Regions from separate parts of the Brumicola nitratireducens FR1064 genome, predicted to be linked through region 2. Evidence: predicted binding sites of a transcription regulator. Region 2 holds the regulator's gene; the other holds the start of a gene.

Region 1 (4,582 bases), 1.7 Mb from region 2:
AAACTAATAGAATCCAACACCGCCTTATCATCGTCCACAACGTGAACAATAGCTTCGGACAGCAACTTTTCTGATTCACGTTTATCCATGAGTTTTCTCAATTTGCCGTTGGTTTTTGTTAAACAGGGGTAAGCTAAATGAAAAAATACAGCCCTTTGGAACGTTCTCAGCAAAATATATGCAGCCACCGTGAGCGTTAATAATTGTTTTGCAAACTGCTAGCCCAATGCCCATACCGCTCGTTTTGGTCGTAAAAAAGGGTGTGAAAATCCGCTCTGCCGTTTGCTTTTCGATGCCCGTACCACAATCAGCAACCGATATCTCAATATCACTGTTAGGTAATCGTGTGGTTCTAATGAGTAATGGGCTGCCTTTGACTTGTTCAATTGCGTCCAAGGCATTTCGAATTAAATTGAGAAGGACTTGCTGTATTTGGATGGGATCGGCGAAAACCTCAATGCCCTGACCTTCTTCTAAATCCAGGATAATTTCATGATTTAGCACACGCGCATCTAGCTGCGCTAGCTTCACGCTTTCTTGCATTAGCGGCAAAAGAGCCACTCTTTCTCGGTGCGACGCATGTTTGTTAGCCAGAGCCTTTAGTCCCGCAATAAACTCATTTGCACGTTGAGCTTGGCTTTCGATTCCATCAAGTGCTTGATGTATCATTTTTGTTTTGTCAGTGTCGTTTGAGCTTAGCAAACGCTTAGCGGCCTGAGCGTAGTTTGATATAGCGGTTAATGGTTGGTTTATTTCGTGAGCAATACTCGCGGCTAACTCTCCCATCGAACTTAACCTTGCTGCTTGCGTCAACTTCTGTTGATTGTCTATCAAAGTCGTTTGGTACTGCTCTTCTGAAGAAATATCTCGAATTATTCCAACAAATTGAGCATGACTTGCGTGTTTTATCTCACCGACGCTAAGGTAAATGGGGAATTCTTTACCATCTGATTTTTTCGCTCGAAGCTTTCGACCCGTGCCGATTATATTCGAATTACCAGATTCCTTATAAGATGATAGATAAGTGTTATGCGCATGTTTGACTGAATCGGGTATGAGCATATTCACATTATGGCCTAATAATTCTTCTTTACTATATAGAAACATGCTTTCAACCGTTGCATTCACCAGCTCAATTTTGCCATCTTGATCGATGATGATGAACGCGTCTGGGCTTGCGTCAAGAATGGCAAGTAAACGTGCGCTTGCATCCTTTATATTCTGCGCGCTGCTATCTTCACTTGAGAGAACCTGCGCTAAGGTAAGCTGATCGGCTTGGCTCATTTTCAACATCCTTATTTTTGATTTAACTAGGTATTTTCCGCAATCATTTAGGTAGTCATTCGGATAGCGACCCTTCCCATTTGCCGCTACTCTTTATTCCGTACCAATATTTTTGACTGCTCGAGCTTTAAACTCTTACCTGCCGTCAACTTAATACAATTAACCTGGAGGCCAAAAGCAGATGAAAATGACATCATTAGATTTTAACCCGGCAAGTAACGCCAGCCCTTGGTCTAAAGTATGCTTAGAAAGTGCTGCTAAATCAAACAATTTCATGCTTGGCAATTCGCACAGAGTGTTTCATACAAGACAAGCTTTATTGTCAGCGGGGGAGTCATTTCAAGGCATATATATTATGCGCTCGGGTTCAGCGAAGGCATTTATTACTTCTGCCTGTGGAGATGAATGTATTACGAGATTTTTCTTTCCGGGTGATCTGCTTGGCGTCGATGGATTTGACGAGCACGTACATAACCAAAATATCGTTTTTCTAGAAACCAGTAGCGTCTGCTTTATAAAAGAGTCTGAGGTTTATAACTTGGTTAAAAGTAGCGATGATTTTCGAACCTGTTTATTTAAATCAATGAGTCACACTTTATTATGTGACTCAATGATGATGATGTGTTTGAGTTCTTGCTCTAGCGAACAGAAGGTGGCTCATTTTATTTTGGAACTTGCAAACAATTTTACCAGTCAAGGCTTATCCGGGAAAGAATTTAGATTGAGTATGACTCGCACCGATATCGCTAATTACTTGGGAATGGCGTTAGAAACTGTTTGTCGGGTGCTTGCTAGCTTTCAGCTTAAGCGAGTAATTTCGGTGAGCAATCGTCATCTAATAATCCTAGACACTCGAGTTTTAAATCAAATTCTTTCAAAAGACTCATCTTATTCATCTTCGACAACTAGCTTAGATTCTTAATAATGAGTGGTGCTGTGCTCGCTTGCTTAAATTTAAATTAAGCGTTGGTCAATTTTCATTTTTCATGAATAGTTGAAAAAATTTGACGTTAGTCAAAATGCTCTTGGCATGGTTTCGTTATCATGGGCGTAGTTAACATAACAGGCTAAATTTGATAGCCCCGAGGCCAAGCATGAAAGCATATAAATGCATCATTGCCGCAGTCGATGTTTATGCTGAGTTCGATGAAGTACTGCAGAGTGCGCTATGTGTTGCCGATGAACCGAGTAAACTACATCTGATTTTTGTGACACTACCAACTTCTTATTTTCAACCCTATATAAGTTCGTTTGGCGTTGACTATATAAACGATATTGCCCTGCAAGCTAGACGTCGTTTGACCCAAATAGCAGACAAATTCCGCATACCACAAAACAACATTCATACACCTATTGGCGATATAGCAGGTGAAATATGCCAAACCGCAAACAATATTAAGGCTAATCTTATCGTGATCGGCACGCATGCAAGCAGTGAATATAAGGTGTTGCTATCTTCAGCAACAAACACCTTGCTGCATTGCGCAAAGCAAGATGTTTTAGCCGTGAGAAGTGACCACGCCTCAGGTTCAACGCTGTCAAAAGCGCTGTGTAAAAAGGATGATATAGAATGAGTAGATTGTTTCGAGATCATCTTAAAAGTCTTGCCGATCAGTTTGATCGCCTTATTAGCACTCGTCTTTGGTTAAAAGTATTAATTGCATTAATGCTTGGGGTGATTGCGGGTGTGCTGTTAGGTCCGGATTTAGGACTTATATCAGCAGACACGGTTAAGACAATAACCGCTTGGCTCGCGTTACCAGGGCAGGTTTTTTTGGCTATCATTCAAATGATTGTTGTTCCGCTTGTGGTTGCGTCGATTGTAAGAGGATTGGCGGCTAACAATAACCCAGATGCAATCAAAAAGAATGGCTTAATTGCACTTGCATTTATTGTTGTATCCACCGCTGTAGCAGCAACAATTGGTATTGGTTTGGCACTCAATATTCAACCGGGTCAATTTGTAGATGCCAGTGCCTTGATTGATGCAAACTCAATCACGGTTGCTGGCGCGGGCGCACAGGGTTTTCCAGCCATGTCAGAATTACCAAACAAGGTGTCAGAGCTCATCCCCAAAAACCCGTTGGCATCGATGGCATCAGGTGAAATGCTGCAGGTCATTTTGTTTGCTGCTGTTTTAGGCGTGGCAATGTTGGCTATTCCTGCACAGCAATCTAAACCCTTATTTGATTTGATGGGCGCTTTACAAGAAGTTAGCCTGCGCATTGTATCTTGGGCTATGTTGCTCGCTCCTATTGCTGTTTTTGGGCTGATTACTCGATTGGTTGCCAATCTTGGTATTGATGTTCTGGCAGGAATGGCGGTTTATGTTTCAACGGTTGTGCTTGGCTTACTGCTTGTCGGATTACTTTATTTTGTGGTTGCTAAAGTGACGCTAGCACAGCCCTTGGGGCAGTTTTTTAAGAATGTTAGAGAGCTTCTTTTGCTGTCTTTTTCTACGAGTAGTTCTGCTGCGGTTATGCCGATTACTTTGCAGGTGGTGGAAGACAAGTTGATGGTCAATCCTGAAATTGCGCGCTTTCTGGTTCCTTTAGGAGCAACTATCAATATGACAGGAACAGGCTTGTATCAAGGCGTTGCGACCGTGTTTTTAGCGCAAGTTTTTAATGTGGATTTAAGCCTTTCAAGCTATTTCTTTATCGTTACCATGTCGGTCGCCGCCTCAATTGGCTCTCCTGCAACACCTGGCGCTGGGATCATCATTCTGAGTATGGTGCTGGAAGGTGTGGGTATTCCGGCTGCAGGTATTGCATTGATTCTTGGCGTAGATCGCATTTTAGATATGTTGCGAACATCCGTGAACGTATTAGGGGATGTTGTCGCTTGCACCACCGTACACTACTTTACACATCTTCACAGCACGCCAGAAAAATCAACCACATTGTTGGAGAAAAAGCTCGAGTAATATGCTGTTGATAGTTTAGCTAGCAAACGCTAGCGCGCCGCTGCTGAGTTGACGTTTTATTGTCTATCCGAGCCGATTCGTTTTTCACCACTTGATAACACTCACAGGAAAGGAACTCTAATTTAGCTCTGTCCAAAACCTTAATGTGGCCGCGTGCGTAACTTATTGCTCCTTGCTTTTGTAATTTACCCGCGGCTTCAGTTACACCCTCACGCCTTACACCCAACATGCTGGCAATGAGTTCATGTGTCATAGTCAGATTATTGCTTGATATGCGGTCTAATGACAGCAGTAACCATCTACATAGTCGCTGCTGAATGCTGTGATGACGATTACAAACCGCAGTTTGTGATATTTGTACAATTAAAGATT
Region 2 (4,582 bases):
GGCGTTTTTTTGTCCCAATCAGTGAGCATCGCTTTAATATTTTGACGCTGTAAATTTTCTTGAGAACCGCACAGATTGCACGGAATTATGGGGTATTCATTGAGCTCAGCGAATCGAACAATATCTTTTTCTCGGCAGTATGCCATGGGTCTAATGACAATGTTTCGCTTATCGTCAGACAGTAGTTTAGGAGGCATTGATTTTAATTTGGCACCATAAAACATGTTTAAAAAAGTTGTTTCAACCATATCATCCATATGGTGCCCAAGTGCAATTTTAGTTGCGCCTATGCTCTCCGCAAACGAATATAAACTGCCACGACGAAGTCGAGAACACAAACCACAGGTGGTTTTACCTTCGTCAATCTTAGCTTTCACAACTGAATATGTGTCTTTATCGATAATGTAGTAGGGGATATTTTTTGATTCTAGGTAGTTAGGTAAGACATGCTCTGGAAAGCCGGGTTGTTTTTGGTCTAAGTTGACTGCAATAACATCAAAATGAATGGGAGCTGATTTTTTCAGACTGAGCAAAATATCCAACATGGCAAATGAATCCTTCCCACCACTTATGGCGGCCATCACAACATCCCCATCCTCTATCATGTTGTAGTCGTCTATAGCTTTGCCAACGTTTCTACGTATTTTTTTTGCTAATTTATCGTTACTGTATTTTAGCTTTTGGTTAAAGCCTGTTTCTTCACTCATTATGCATTCCGACAACCCATAAGCTGGGTCAATTCATTCAAAATAAAAACGCTGGTCTGTGTATGCTTCCATAGAATACAAAAAAATATGGCGTTTTTCGATGGGTGTCATTTTAATGCTTGTGAGCTTGGTAAGCAATTAACAAAGAGGCGTTAAGTTAAACGCTTTAAGTATTTAGTTGAGAAAGCGAGTAGAGAAAGCTTCTGCCTAGGTCGCAATAGCTTAATTTTCTGGCATAAGCTTGGCTCTTGCTAATATCAACTGAATTTAATTTGTTTTTACAATCAAGGTATCGCAATCAACTGAGTCAATAATAAGCTCCGCTGTATTACCTAGGAGTGCGGCGGTTAATCCTTTTCTTCCAACTGAGCCAATAACTACGAGGTCGGCTTTATATTGCTGGCAAATGGCTGGGATCATATCTTCGGGTAATCCTTCCTGCACATGTATATTAGTATCGTTGACCTTGTATTTCTCAGCCAGTGTATTTAATTGTGTAGTATGTCTTTCTTGCACCGTTTTATTGTAAATTTCGGGAGAAAAACTAGGTACTTCGACCGTTACTTGGACCGGTGCACCAGCATATGAGTTGGCAAAATGAAGATTCGCATCAAGTAGCTGAGATAACTCATATGCTGTTTCAGCCACTTTATCACTCAAGAATACATGTTCATCATCTTTAGCCGAAACACCGATTGCAGTCAGTATAGTTGGTTTTTGTGGCCATTCGTGAGACTTTACTAAGAGTAAGTTAACAGATGAGTTTCGAGCAATGTGCCAATCTGCAGCAGTAAATAAACTAGAAGAGAGTAATCCATGCTTCTTAGTCGCTTTTATAATAAGGTCACAACCATAATCACTGCAGGTATTTATTACCGCTTCATGTAATTTTTTATGCCACACAACAACTATGTCAATCTTAACTTTACCTGTTAGGTTGAGTTGTTTTATTTGAGCCTCTATCTTTAATCTTTCTTGTTCAACCATGGCCTCTTTCATATTGACACGTGCTTCGCTGTTAAGCACTGCGGTCATATCGTAAGATTTATCATAAATACAGGAAAACACGATTATTGTAGCGTCTGTTCTTTGCGCAAATTTCAGCGCACGCAACACCGGAGTTTGTTGTTCGAGGGTGGGGTCGGTAACAGCGAGTATTTTTTTACACGTAAACATGATTTTCTCCAACACTGATATATAAGTTTGTAGTGTGGATGCTTTTTGTTCAATACACCAGTTAAGCTATTGCCGCAGATCAAATAATTGCCGAAAAAAGTTAAAAGTTTAGCTCTATTAAGTTCTGCGCAGAAAGAGCCAAAATAACAGAGCACATGAGATGTTTACTATTTGCACTAACAAACGTTAGTAAAGTTAATTTCCATATCGGGTAAACGCTGCCTAATTCCATCAAAATTAATAATGGATATTAATTTGCCATCAACTTTTATTAATTCTTCTTTTTGAAAGCGGGTTAATAATCTACTGATAGTTTCCACCGTTAAGCCAAGGTAGTTGCCTATTTCATTTCTGGTCATGGATAGGTTGAACTGTTTTGCAGAAAAGCCTCTTTCTTCAAAGCGCTGCGATAAATGGCTCAAGAAGTGCAATAACCGCTCTTCTGCGCTGCGCTTACTGAGCAACATCATTAAATCATGGTCATGTTTAATTTCCGCACTCATGAAGCGCATTATTTGCTGTCTTAACTTTGGAAATTTCACCGACATCTCGTCGAGGGTATCGTAGGGGAGCTCGCATACCATAGCCGTTTCTAGGGCCTGGCTAGAACTGCCGTGCTTATTGTCTTTTAATGCATCAAAGCCAATAATATCGCCAGGGAAATGAAAGCCGATAATTTGTTCAACACCATCTTTATCGCTAACGTATGACTTAAACGAACCAGAGCGTACAGCGTACAAAGAATGGAAATCATCGCCATGGCGAACTAATTTATCATTTTTGTGTAGAGGTTTTTTGCGCTCAATAATGTCGTCTAACGATTCCAATTCATTTTTGTTCAAACTAACCGGCAAACACAAGTGACTAAAGGTACAACTTTGACAGTGAATCGAAAGTTCGGGGGCTTTTGCCATTACTTATTCATCCTTGTTAATTATGCCGTTAAGTTAGCTCATAACTAGGTTTAAGGTCAAGGCCAAAGAACATAGAAGCAACAGCAAAGAGATCGTAATCCTAGTCAATTTATGTTGAAAAATGGGGACTAAAAAGCTTGCTCCTAAACTCGCTGCAAAAAGCGTAGGGAGTGTCCCTACGCCAAAAGAAAACATTACAAGCGCACCTTGCATTGCCGACTCGCTGGCCAGAGACCAAGTCAGCACCGAATAAACCAAACCACAGGGTAACCAGCCCCATATCATGCCATACAGTAGAGTGTACAATGGGTTTTTGAAGGGAATAAGTTTTTTGGATAGAGGGGCTACTTTTCTCCAAAGACTTCCACCTAGTTTTTCTAAGTAAGATAAACCCTTGTACCAATCGCTGATGTAAAGCGCTAATAAAACCAAAAATACAATACTAATAATTTGCAAAAAAGGGAATGCGGATTGAATATTAACGGTTGCAATGCTGCCTATAAAACCAGTAATTGCACCTGCAATCGTGTAACTGACTATACGACCAAGGTTGTATGAAAAAATATAGGGAAGCTGTGATTGCCCTTTAGGAATTGCAAATGAAAATGCACTGGCAATACCACCGCACATACCGATGCAATGAACACCTCCGGCGATGCCAATTAAGAAAGCTCCTATGTAGTTAATGTCGACCATTATTACTTATCGACAGTGCTTGGCTTCGACTCGTTGCTGTCGGAGCCATTACTTTTGTTTAGTGTAACGATACTCTGATCAGCTTCTTTATCCTGGGTATTGATGTCGTCATCAAACAAAATGCTATAGCCTTGGCGATCGAGGTCTTCAAATTGATTCGACCGAACAGCCCAAAAAAATACAACGATCGCGATACCTACAATGATGATAGCAAGGGGTATCAACACATAAATAATACTCATACTTTCAATAGACTCCGTTACCTATAGGGTTTTATCTTAATCTTTAAGCAGCCGCGTAGAGTTAATTACCACAATGATGGAACTAATAGACATGCCAAGAGCAGCCATCCAAGGCGTTAAAAAACCAGCCATTGCTAGTGGTAAAACTAGCACGTTATACCCAATTGCCCACACCATATTCTGTTTTATTTTACGCCGGGTTCTGTCTGCCATAGCCAACACCAAAGAAAGAGAATCCAATCGTGCGTTAAGCAAAATAACGTCGGCTGCGTTTTTCGCTAAGTCTGACGCATTACCTACGGCCAAAGACACATCCGCTGCCGCTAATACAGGAGCGTCATTAATACCATCGCCAAGCATCAATACTTTTTTACCTTGCTGCTGCATGGTCTTTATTGTTGTTAACTTTTGTGACGGGGTACATTGTGCATAGCTATTATTAATGCCTAACTTGTGTGCTACAAAGCTAACATTTTTTTCGCTATCACCACTTAATATACTTGTGTCATAGCGCTTTAATTTCTTCAGTACTGCTGCTACGTCACTCTTTATTTGGTCAACTAACCAGAACGCGGCGACAACAGCGTCATTTTTAGTAAGTATCACTGTGGCATTATCAAGCTCATTAGCTAAAGGTGGGCACCCAGTTAAATTAACAAAGTTAGCTGAACCTAGTTTATAAACATGCCCGTTAAGCTTACCTGCAATGCCATTACCAATGCTTAAGCTAAAATCGTCAATTTGCTCGTCTTTAGTATTTATGTTGAGTTTTGCAAAGGCTTTTGCAATAGGGTGTTCGGATCTTATTTCTAATGCTGTGGCTATTGAGAGCAGTTTATCTCGCTGC

What was found. Region 2 encodes FNR, which switches genes on or off when oxygen is low (the NO sensors DNR and NnrR bind a similar motif). Its sites were predicted from a motif close to TTGATCTAGATCAA; they were not measured.
Region 1: a site for FNR is predicted at 2,289-2,302, ahead of GNIT_RS15555 (universal stress protein). Genes of this name have one in related genera too.

What each region holds. Positions count from the first base shown of each region.
Region 1 is NC_016041.1:3,662,201-3,666,782, reverse strand. Features, by position in the region: gene GNIT_RS15570 (response regulator transcription factor) at 1-89, opposite strand, end outside; gene GNIT_RS15565 (two-component system sensor histidine kinase NtrB) at 82-1,284, opposite strand; gene GNIT_RS15560 (helix-turn-helix domain-containing protein) at 1,472-2,206, shown strand; gene GNIT_RS15555 (universal stress protein) at 2,379-2,858, shown strand; gene GNIT_RS15550 (dicarboxylate/amino acid:cation symporter) at 2,855-4,210, shown strand; gene GNIT_RS15545 (Crp/Fnr family transcriptional regulator) at 4,230-4,582, opposite strand, start outside.
Region 2 is NC_016041.1:2,001,857-2,006,438, forward strand. Features, by position in the region: gene ttcA (tRNA 2-thiocytidine(32) synthetase TtcA) at 1-707, opposite strand, end outside; gene uspE (universal stress protein UspE) at 975-1,883, opposite strand; gene fnr (fumarate/nitrate reduction transcriptional regulator Fnr) at 2,060-2,797, opposite strand; gene GNIT_RS08700 (sulfite exporter TauE/SafE family protein) at 2,831-3,493, opposite strand; gene ccoS (cbb3-type cytochrome oxidase assembly protein CcoS) at 3,496-3,735, opposite strand; gene GNIT_RS08710 (heavy metal translocating P-type ATPase) at 3,772-4,582, opposite strand, start outside.